2 regions of the Paenibacillus sp. FSL L8-0494 genome follow, and region 1 is predicted to be linked to the other one. Evidence: a T-box and tRNA genes for the amino acid it is inferred to sense, from the RefSeq annotation. Region 1 holds a T-box; the other holds one or more tRNA genes.
The links. The T-box of region 1 lies ahead of leuS (leucine--tRNA ligase). A T-box ahead of a tRNA ligase gene usually reads a tRNA of that ligase, here a tRNA-Leu.
Positions count from the first base shown of each region.

Region 2: it has a tRNA-Leu gene. The T-box ahead of leuS (leucine--tRNA ligase) is inferred to sense a tRNA for this amino acid. The anticodon was not compared.

Region 1 is NZ_JBBOPQ010000001.1:5,389,930-5,395,854, forward strand. Features, by position in the region: gene comER (late competence protein ComER) at 1-95, shown strand, start outside; gene leuS (leucine--tRNA ligase) at 157-2,607, opposite strand; T-box leader at 2,789-3,051, opposite strand; gene NYE35_RS24465 (AI-2E family transporter) at 3,124-4,191, opposite strand; gene NYE35_RS24470 (hypothetical protein) at 4,371-4,580, opposite strand; gene NYE35_RS24475 (PRC-barrel domain-containing protein) at 4,595-5,116, opposite strand; gene NYE35_RS24480 (cysteine desulfurase family protein) at 5,209-5,925, opposite strand, start outside.
Region 2 is NZ_JBBOPQ010000001.1:1,358,235-1,364,159, forward strand. Features, by position in the region: gene NYE35_RS06030 (ABC transporter ATP-binding protein) at 1-217, shown strand, start outside; gene NYE35_RS06035 (ABC transporter substrate-binding protein) at 289-1,479, shown strand; tRNA gene NYE35_RS06040 (tRNA-Glu) at 1,618-1,689, shown strand; tRNA gene NYE35_RS06045 (tRNA-Leu) at 1,696-1,778, shown strand; gene NYE35_RS06050 (hypothetical protein) at 1,866-2,489, opposite strand; gene NYE35_RS06055 (helix-turn-helix domain-containing protein) at 2,717-3,082, shown strand; tRNA gene NYE35_RS06060 (tRNA-Leu) at 3,171-3,253, shown strand; gene NYE35_RS06065 (GyrI-like domain-containing protein) at 3,321-3,830, opposite strand; gene NYE35_RS06070 (glutathione peroxidase) at 4,003-4,482, opposite strand; gene NYE35_RS06075 (organic hydroperoxide resistance protein) at 4,663-5,085, shown strand; gene NYE35_RS06080 (hypothetical protein) at 5,276-5,554, shown strand; gene NYE35_RS06085 (thiol-disulfide oxidoreductase DCC family protein) at 5,649-5,925, shown strand, end outside.

The sequences.
Region 1 (5,925 bases):
TCATGACTACGCATGATAAATACGATGAGGATGTCACCAAGCTGGATGCATTATTTGGGCATGACGGTATTATTCAAAGTCCTGTAGACCGTTAGAAAACAATAAAACCCGCAGCACGGAATTCTCCGTTGCTGCGGGCATTATTGCGTTCTTCGCTTAACCCACTACGATATTTACAAGCTTGCCAGGAACCGCAATGATCTTGCGTACGGTTTTACCTTCTACTGCTGCACTCACATTCGGGAGTGACAACGCATGAGCTTGCATCTCTTCTTGACCCATATCCTGCGGGATCAACGCGCGTTGTACGATTTTACCATTTACCTGAATAACGATTTCAACCTCAGCATCCACCGTCCATGCTTCATCATACGTTGGCCAAGCCACGTAGCTGATACTTCCTTCGTGACCGAGCAGCTGCCACAGCTCTTCAGCGATGTGAGGCGCCAGTGGTGACAACATTTGTACGAAGTGTTCAGCAGCTTCTTGGGACAAAGTTTCTTGCTTATAAGCATCGTTAATAAAAATCATCAACTGGCTAATTGAGGTATTGAAACGCAGATGCTCGAAATCATCAGTGACCTTCTTAATGGTCTTGTGCCAAGTGCGTTTGAACTCGTCAGTGCCACCGTCTGCTGTGATTTTGGTGCTCAGCTTACCATCTTCACTCACGAACAGGCGCCATACACGGGACAAGAAACGGTGAACTCCTTCTACACCCTTTTCATTCCAAGGTTTGGTTGCTTCCAGAGGGCCCATAAACATTTCATACACACGTAGTGTATCTGCACCAAAAGCTTCCACAATCTCATCCGGGTTGATGACATTTCCGCGTGATTTACTCATTTTTTCATTATTATTTCCAAGAATCATACCTTGGTTAACCAGCTTATGGAAAGGTTCTTTTGTTTCAACAACGCCGAGATCATAAAGCACCTTGTGCCAAAAACGTGCATAGAGCAAGTGAAGCACGGCATGCTCCGCTCCACCAATATACAGATCTACTGGAAGCCATGCTTTTTGCTTCTCAGGGGAGCACAGCTCTTGATCGTTTTTCGGATCAATATAACGCAGGTAATACCAGCAGCTGCCCGCCCATTGCGGCATGGTGTTCGTCTCGCGGCGAGCCTTCATGCCAGTCTCAGGATCAATAGTTTCCACCCACTCTGTTACATTCGCAAGTGGAGATTCCCCTGTACCCGAAGGTTTGATCGCATCTACATCCGGCAGTACCAGCGGCAGCTGATCAACCGGAACAGTCTTCATTGTGCCGTCTTCCAAATGCAGAATTGGAATGGGCTCTCCCCAGTAGCGTTGGCGGCTAAACAGCCAGTCACGCAGACGATAGGTTACTTTGCCTTTACCTACGCCCTTTTCTTCCAACCAAGCAATCATCTTCGCAATCGCTTCTTCATTCTTGAGTCCATTCAGGAAATCAGAATTGACATGCGGACCATCTCCGGAATAAGCCTCTTCTTCAACGTTGCCGCCTTGAACGACTTCCACGATATTCAGGCCGAATTGTTTAGCAAATTCCCAGTCGCGTGTATCGTGACCCGGAACTGCCATGATTGCTCCCGTTCCGTAACCAGCAAGCACATAATCTGCAATCCAGATTGGCGCCTTCGCACCATTCACAGGATTAATTGCATATGCGCCTGTGAAGACACCGCTCTTCTCTTTTGCCAAATCCGTACGCTCCAGATCGCTTTTACGAGAAGCTTTTTCACGATATTCTGCCACAGCAGCACGCTGAGCTTCAGTGGTAATCACATCAACAAGCTCATGCTCTGGTGCCAGTACGCAGTAACTTGCTCCGAACAGTGTATCTGGACGTGTAGTAAACACGGTCAGGTTAGCCTTGTGACCTTCAATGTTAAAGTTCACTTCTGCACCTGTTGATTTCCCGATCCAGTTGCGCTGCATATCCTTGATGCTTTCGGACCAATCCAGTTCTTCCAGATCCTCCAGCAAACGCTCAGCGTACTCTGTAATTCTCAGAATCCATTGACGCATCGGTTTGCGCACGACCGGGTGACCGCCGCGCTCACTTTTACCATCGATAACCTCTTCGTTGGCAAGTACCGTACCCAGTGCCTCACACCAGTTAACAGGTACTTCTGCTACATAAGCCAGGCCTTTGTTATACAACTGGATAAAAATCCATTGTGTCCATTTATAATAATCCGGATCTGTCGTGCTGATCTCGCGGTCCCAATCGTAGGAGAAACCCAGCGATTTGATCTGACGACGGAAATTATCGATGTTCTTATCGGTAAAATCACGTGGATGCTGGCCGGTATCCATCGCATACTGCTCTGCCGGAAGTCCAAAAGCATCCCAGCCCATCGGATGCAATACATTGAAACCGCGCATCCGCTTGTAGCGAGAAACGATATCAGTCGCTGTGTAACCCTCTGGATGACCTACGTGCAGTCCTGCACCTGAAGGATACGGAAACATATCCAGTGCATAAAAATTGGGTTTTTCAGGATCTTCTCCTGTCTTAAAGCTTTTGTTCTCATCCCAGAACTTTTGCCATTTCGGCTCAATAGTCTGCGCCCGGTAACCACCAGCGGGTGTGCTATTTGTTTGATTGTCGCTCATTGTCTGCTCCTCCTTGGAGTGTTACTTCTTAGATTTCTTATTTCTTAACCAAGCATATACACCTTCGGTGTCCTTATAAGGACGGTAAGCGTTTATGCGGGAAATATAAGACATGAAGTATTGCGTAAAACGTATACTCTCTTATATTTACAAAAAAACCTCCCATCCCTAGCGTATTATCGCTAGGGACGAGAGGTTATAATTCCCGTGGTACCACCCTAGTTAGCGGCGAATATACTTTATTCTGCCACTCACTTTGCACCCTTTAGCGGGGGTGAGGCGACGGCGGTTCATTCATGACATCCATTATCTCTTATGGATATCCTGTAAACTTGCACCGTTACTCCGAGGTGAGTTCACTCTGTTCCGTTAACCGACTCGCACCTTAGTGTCGGCTCTCTGCAATAACGGTATAGAATTAATACTCCTCATCATCGAACAACTATATACTGAGTCATCAGTAATATTCCCCAACATTATATACAAAACTGTTATCAATAGTCAATGATTATCCCTTTATACGGGCTTTCGTTTGATTAAAAACGCCATAAAGTGTTGAATTACGACTTTTGCAGCTGCAAAGAACGGTACAGCAAGGATAAGTCCAATCATCCCTGCCAGTTCACCACCTACCAGCAATGCGAAGATAATAAGCAGCGGATGCAAATGTAGCGTCCTGCCTACGACCTGTGGAGAAATAATATTGCTCTCCACAATTTGGCATAAAGTGTTTACCACAGCAACCAGTAGAACTAATCGAAAAGAGACGGTCGAAGCCATCACAATGGCAGGTGCAGCCCCTAGAAAAGGACCCATATACGGAACAATATTAAATACTGCCACCACACTGGCGAACAGTAAGGCATAAGGCATTCCGACGATGGCATAGCCGATATAGGCAAGCACACCTATAATGATGCAGACCAGAAATTGTCCGCGAATGTAATTGCCGAGCGCAGCATCGATATCTTTTAACAAAGTAACAATAGACTTGCGGCGTGCGCGGGGCAGACAAGAGACCACCGTCCGTTCAAATACGTCAAAATCCTTCAAAATATAGAACACCAGAAACGGCACGATAAAAGCATTGAACAGCAAGTTAATCGTTGTCCCTATATTATCGAGAAAATGCGAAATCCCTTCGGCCAGACGATTCTCCAGTTGAAAAAACCAGTTGTTCATCCCCATTTCAACCCCAGGCGGTATTAGCCTTGTATTCATATGGCTCATCAGCCCCTGGGCTTGCAGTGTGATCTCAGGCAGATGTTCATTTAATTCTTCAAGCTGCTCAATAAACATCGGGATAAGGTTGATGGCGATCACGGTAATCGCCGTTAGAAACACTGCATATATAAGTAGAACAGCTACGCTACGCGGCATCTTCCGTCCGGCCAGCATACTAACCACGGGATTCAGCACATAGGAAATAATCATAGCTGCCAGAAATGGAGCGAGGATTGCCTTTAAAAATACAAAAATCCCCTGCAGCATCGGACGAAGCAACCAAACAAAATACAAAATGATCAGGGATAGCAGCACTCCGATCATCCAGCGGAACCATTTACTTTGGGACCATTGTTCCATGAGAGTACCCTCCTGCGGTAGAGCCTGGACTAGCTTCGTAAATAAGTATATGTATGGCCGCAGCAAAATAACCATCAAACACACAAAAAAGCGTCAATAACCTTGCAACTGATTTCAGCTGAAAGGAAATTGACGCTTAAGTACATAGAGCAGTCTTGCTTACAAAGCAAGATTCATAGTTAAGACGACGCATGAATTTGCGGGAAATCCTGAGTCATATCATCCCCGGAGAACAGGTCGTCCAGCGAGCTTAGTGTGCCGTCTTCTTCAACTTGATAAACCGACATTTTTTCGCCATTTACCGTCAATTCGATGAAACAGCCCCAGCAATAAAACTGGTGGGAACCGATCTTTCCGATATCTTTGGAGTTGCAGTTTGGACACTTCATATAATACATTCCACCTATCCGTTAACAATATTAATGGCTTTTTGTAGCCGTTCTTCGCTCATCGCAGGAACCATTAATGCATTCTCACCAATGGACATCTCGTCAGAACAAGGCAGCCATTTGCGGCCTTCGATCAAATCAGTGACAAGCCCGTCACTAATTTCCAGCGCTCCTATTGTGTTTCCCAACTTTTGGTCAAAATAAACATCAGATATTCGTCCGAGTATAGTTCCAGTTGTAGTTAGCACTTTCAAATCCTTAAGTTTGTTCTTTCCAAGTAGAAAAGTACAAGGTATATGATCGGCATCTATCTTATCAATCGACTCTTTATTACGAATCATGACAGCATCCTCGCCGTAGGCCACAATATCTTCCCATGCCACAAATTTCACATGGCCACCAAAAAAAGATTTGCTTTCCAGTTCAATACCCGTAATATTCCAGTTTGAATCGAGCAAAATATCGACAATTTTGCCGATTGCGTTACCCTCTTCAACTTCATATACAGCCAAACCGATCAGATCTTGAAGTTTCATGGCTGCTCGGTCTCCTCACTTTGAGTGTAATTACGAGTTCTCAAAAAGTGAAAGCCCGAATGATCAGGATACCTACCATAGCCTAGAAGTAACTAGTCTCTGATACGCAGCCGATTCAGAATGGTTTCAACTTTTCGAGCAACGTACTCAATTTCTTCAGTAGTATTACCCAAACCCATGCTAAATCGAATCGCTGACCCTAAAATATTTTCTGGAAGCTCCATTGCTCTCAGAACATGGGATATTTCCAGTGATCCTGACGTGCAGGCTGAACCGCTTGCTGCCGCAATCCCGTCCATATCCAGGTTCATCAGCATAACATCTGTTCTAGCTCCCGGGAAGCTCAAATTCAGTATACTAGGCAAAAAATGCTCGGTATTGCCGTTAATTGAATAACTTTCCCGTCCAATCAGCGCATCCAGCTCTTCAAGTAGTCTATTGCGCAGGAGCTGCACTTTTTGTCGACGTTCTGATAGACCTGTAACTGCTATTTCAACAGCCTTGGCAAATCCAGCAGTACCTGCTAAATTTTCTGTTCCGGCTCGTCTGCCGCGCTCCTGAAGGCCACCGTGGAGTCTTGGATGCAGCGGTGCTCCACTCCGCACATAAAGGCCACCGCTCCCCCCAGGTCCATTGATTTTGTGAGCTGTAAAGCTCATGTAATCTACCGGAAGCTCCCGCAGTGTGATCGGTAAGGCACCAAGAGCTTGTACAGCATCAACATGGAACAGAATACCCCGCTCTCTGGCAAACTGGCCAATTTCCTGAATCGGCTGAACGGTTCCTACCTCATTGTTGGCATACATTAC
Region 2 (5,925 bases), 4.0 Mb from region 1:
GGGGCTTGCTCCATTACTCGTTCAGGATATTTTTCGGATCATCCAGGAAGTAAATGCCTCTGGAACAACAGTGCTTCTTGTAGAACAAAATGCCCATCAGGCGCTTAAAATTGCTCATCGGGCTTACGTTCTTGAGACGGGCAGAATGGTGCTTGAGGGAGATGCCAAGGAATTTGCAGATTCGGAAGAGATCAGAATGGCTTATCTGGGTCATTAATTCATCGGCTAGTTCATAACAGCATCACAGAAAGAACCTATAAATTATTTATTTTGGGAGGCTGGAAGAGGATGAAGAAAATCGGGGCCATATTGCTGACTGCGTTACTGGCTGGTGGATTGCTGGCAGGCTGTGGGAACAAGACAGACAACACTACTGCTGAAGGTGGGAATGCTGGTGGAGGGACCATCAAGATTGGAGCAGACCTTGAGCTTACAGGCGGCCAGGCTTCCTTCGGTGATTCTGCACTCAAAGGGGCAAAGCTGGCGGTAAAAGAAATTAATGACGCAGGTGGAATACTAGGCAAAAAACTTGAACTGATTGAAGCGGATAATGCCTCCAAGTCGGAAGAGGCGACACGCGCAGCGCAAAAGCTGATTACTACCCATAAAGTTGTAGCTATTATCGGTGCAACTACATCTACGAATACACTCGGGATTGTTCCCGTTGCTCAAGAAAAAGGCATCCCGCTGGTTAGCTCCTCAGCCACCAATCCCAAAGTGACAGTTGATGAACGTACTGGAGATTTGAACGAATGGGTATTCCGGGCCTCTTTTATTGATCCTTTCCAAGGTGAAGTAATGGCTAACTTTGCTAAGGATACACTTAAAGCGAAGACGGCTGTTATTTATACGGATGCTTCAAGCGATTATTCCAAAGGGCTGCAGACCTTCTTTAAAGCAACGTTTACTAAGAACGGTGGCTCTATCTTAAGCGAAGAATCCTATCAACAAAAAGATTCTGATTTTAAAGCTGTATTAACACGTATTAAAGAAGCTAATCCCGATGTTATTTATCTTCCAGGCTATTATGAGGAGGTCGGCAAAATCGTAAAGCAAGCTCGCGAAATGGGGATCACCGTTCCGTTTATGGGCGGGGATGGCTGGGATTCACCTCAACTGGCTGAGATTGCCGGAGCGGATGCCCTAAACAATACGTTTATGTCCAATCACTATTCACCTGAAGATAGCTCGCCAGAAGTAAAATCGTTCGTAGATGCCTTCAAGGCTGCTAACGGTGATCTTGTTCCAGATGGGATGGCTGCGCTTGGATATGATGCTGTGAAACTAGTGGCAGACGCCATTACACGTGCGGATTCCACAGAACCTGAGAAGCTGAAGGATGCACTGGCGGGGACGAAGGATTTACAACTGGCCACGGGTAAAATCACAATGAATGAAACGCATGACCCGGTAAAAGCAGCTGTGGTGCTAAAGTTTGTAGATGGGGTACAAACCTTTGAGGCAAAAGTAAATCCATAAGCGTTGTGATTAGAGGCGCGTACCTTTATTGGTGCGCGTTTCTTTTAGTTTAAACTTTTTTCAAAAAAAGGCTTGTCAAAATTCTTATGGTTTGATATACTCATTTTTGTTGTGACAAGAAAATAACTTGTAAAGCATGGCCCGTTGGTCAAGGGGTTAAGACACCTCCCTTTCACGGAGGTAACATGGGTTCGAATCCCATACGGGTCATATTATGCGGTAGTGGTGGAATGGCAGACACGCTATCTTGAGGGGGTAGTGGGTGTATACCCGTGGAGGTTCGAGTCCTCTCTACCGCATACAAATAAAAAGTAAGAAACCCTTTGTTCGCAGAGGATTTCTTACTTTTTTTTATAAGATCAGAAGTGAAATTCAGTGGCCTCAGGTCATCTCTTAAAAGCCCCAGCATACTGGGGATAGAGCTGTCTTATGCAGTCTGGGCAGATATCATGGGTGAATTGCAAAGAAAGCTGATGCTTTAAGAAATGTTCAATGGTGATCCATTCATCCTTGGGATTACGAATACATTTACAGGAAGCACAGATTGGGATTAGCTCAAAAGATGATGGTAAGGTTGAACGGAGGTTTATGATCTCCGGATGAAGAGGTTCTTCTTTATAGGGGCCCACATCATATAGTGAAATTATAAAAGTGGCTTCTGGGTGCGGATCTGAGAGAAATGGATAGATCTCCAAACGGAAGATTCGTTTCCCTTTATTAGCGGTTTGTATGGAGAATTCGGAAGTATAAACCTGATGCTCTCTGCGGAGTATATATTTCACTGATTCATAAAGCTTGGCCCATTGATCGGGATCGATAATCACATCTTGCATGAGCTCTGAGTAATACGCACCAATCCATTTCTTATTAGTAGAAAGACCATATTCATGACTAAAGGCCTTCCACCTACTGTTGGTGAACTGGATAATCCCATGACTGTTGATCACCACCGCATTGTGCGGTAAAGCTTCAAGTGAATGGATAATGGAAGATGATAAGCATTTTGACAAAAGTCACCGCTCCCTCCTAGAGATCATTCAGGATGATAAGTTAACAAAGGGGGCCAGACGGTATTCTAACAGATACTTGTCACCTGAGTCGCCTCTTATCGTCACTCCAGCCATATGATATAATCGGATAATACATAACAATACTAATTATATACTTTTTTACGTTATTTTGCAATAGGAAATTACGTAAATAAGTAATTTATTTTTAGATGGAGGGCGATTCACCGATGCAGACCATATACGAACGTATAGAATACCTGATTAAGCAGAAAGGTTTGACCAAAAAATCATTCTGTGAGCAGTTAAATATCAGCACAGGTAATATGGGAGATTGGAAGCGGGGGAAGACTACTCCAGGAACACATAAGCTGATTGAGATCGGTGATTTTTTTCATGTTAGTCTGGACTGGCTTATTCTCGGCAAAGATACACCGGATACTGTACGAGAGAGCGGCGTAGACTATGATTTGAGTGATGTTCAGCTATCGGAAAGCCGAGTAGATGAATTGCTTCCAGCAGAAAAGAATTTTATCAAGGAATATATAGCTTTTGCTGAATATCGTAAACAGAAAATGGTCGACGAAGAATCTTAAAATCTGTATCTTTACTTTTGAGAAAAGTACATTTATAATAATGAATGTTGACCTCAAACAAATTTATGTTCTATGTTTAACACACCGCGCGGTAGTGGTGGAATGGCAGACACGCTATCTTGAGGGGGTAGTGGGTGTATACCCGTGGAGGTTCGAGTCCTCTCTACCGCATACAGAATGAAGAAAGAGGCCTTGCGATGCAAGGCTTCTTTTTTTGTACATTCCTCAATCACATAACCTACTTCTTTACAAGCGGCACGCATAGATTGGCTTCGAATCCTTCATCATCCGGACCGGACTTCTCCGTGTATTGGATGTAAAAGACTCCATCAGGGTTGAACTTATAACCGGAATCCGGCAGCCATTCATTATGTATATAATTCCAGGTGTGTTGAAAAGCCAACTGAGGGAAACCTTTTGCAGTAAATATAGCATAGGTAGACGCAGGAATTTTCTTATGAACAAGGCCTTCAGGGATACAATCTAACTGCTCGACTTCAACACCAAGGAAAAAATCAGTATCCCATGCGGTATGCTCCCACAGTTTAGGCACGGATGTACGGTTCTGAAATAGACCGAGATAACAACCGCTGCTTTGAACTTTTGTGGGTATAGCATCAAATTTTGCATCAATATCCAGCTCGCCAAAAACATATTCCCAAAGATTCGCGTATGGCTCCCCGGATGAGTTTACATTTGCCCAGCCAATAACATTTAGTTCGGGTATATCAAGCAGTTGAACAGTCACCGATTATCCCTCCCAGAAAAAATATTCCAACAATATTATAAAATATTCCAAGAGATTAAAGGGTGCTGATATATAGCGATATTATGACGTTCTTTCAAGTTGAAAAGGATACTTTACCGCATAACAACAGGGGGGGGCTGTGTGATGTGGTGAGTATCCTTTTACTAAAGAATTATTTTAAAAGCTTGGAAATATCGGATTCGATCTGCTGTGGAGTGGTTTTAGGAGCAAACCGTTTTAGAACACGGCCATCTTGGTCAACTAGAAACTTCGTAAAGTTCCATTTCACGTTTTTTGAGCCTAAGACACCAGGGGCTTCCTTAGATAAGTATTTGAATAATGGATGTGCTTCATCACCTTTTACATCAATCTTCTCGAACATAGGAAAGGTTACCCCATAATTAATCTCACAGTATTCCGCAATTTCATCACTTTCGCCAGGCTCTTGTCCAGCAAATTGATTGCTTGGAAATCCTAATACTTCGAACCCGCGGTCCTTAAACTTCTCGTACACTTCCTGAAGACCTTTATACTGGGGAGTAAATCCACATTTGCTGGCAGTATTCACAACCAGGAGTACTTTACCTTTGTACTTTGACAATGATTCCTCTTCACCCTTAAGAGTGTTGACCTCAAAATCATAAATACTCATGGATGACACCTCCATAGCTAATTTAAGTTTTTAACAATTTAATTGTACACTATTTATGGTCTGGAGCCAAATAAGAAAGTATTATGAATCATTCCTCATCTTCGTTTCAAATCATACCTGTTGTTTAAAGTATAAAGTATGAGCATGACCAATACAGCTTGATGAAGGAGAAGATGACTCATGAAAGCATTATACACAGCAACTACAACAGTCCATGGCGGTCGTGAAGGCTCCATTGAATCCTCGGATGGCGTGTTAAAGCATAATCTAAGCATGCCTAAAGAGCTTGGAGGACCGGGAGGTTCTGGTACCAATCCAGAGCAATTATTCTCGGCTGGTTATGGAGCGTGTTACGAGAGTGCACTAGCGAATATCGCTCGTAAAGAGGGCGTGAAACTCCATGACGTGGAGGTAACTTGTAATGTGTCCATTGGGAAGGATGACAGTGATGGAGGCTTTAGACTAGCTGTGAGAATGGATGTGAAGCTGCCAGGGATTGAGCATGACAAAGCAGAGGAACTGGCGAAGAAGGCTCACGAATTCTGTCCTTACTCCAAAGCAACCAGAGGTAATATCGAGGTTGAATTAAAGATTGTTGATTAAATGTATCTGTATATATTTTATGGAAATAATGGCTAAATAGAGACGTAAATCATAAAAGAGTAATAAATAGCTGCCGTGTTAGGCGTCTTTGGTTGACATCACCCTTAAAATTCTTTAATATGTCTAAGTATCTGAGAATGTGCCTGCGTGTGCAATTTACAACCAAAAATTTAAATAATGGGTGATGAAGATGTCTTACAGACCGAATATTACGAATGTGACCAAAGCCAGCAGCAACGATAAGGAAGGATTGTACGAGTTCATTATCAAGCTTGCTGATGGAACGGAGTGCCGCGCGTTTTATCATCGGTTTCCGGAATGGAAAATGACGAACATCAGCCGCCTGCTTAAAACTCCATGTCCAATTTGCCGCAAAGATTTCATCTGCAAATGCATGGAGGCATTCACTGCTGATTTCGAAGGGCAAATGATCGGGGATCAATGGATTGAGAAAGCAATCGCAGAATAATTAAAGAACGGCACTTGATGGCGCGGGAGGATATCCCGCGTTTTTGTTTACCCAAAAAAGCAGAAATTTACGCCTTTAAGACGGAGGGGGAGCCATGAACGAAGAACTGAACCTTATGAAAGATAAGTCCATTGTATTGATAGACGGAGTGTGTCATCTTTGCCAGGGGGTAGTTCGTTTCATTATCCCGCGTGACCCCGAGGCTAAATTTCTATTCGCACCTTTACAGAATGAAATTGCGGCAAATCTAATGAAAGAGTCCGGACTTCAGCCTGGACAATTAAACACGGTGATTTTACTGGAGAACGGAGTGTATTATACAGAGTCGGCCGCTGTGCTAAGAATTGCCCGTAAATTGAGATTTCCTTGGC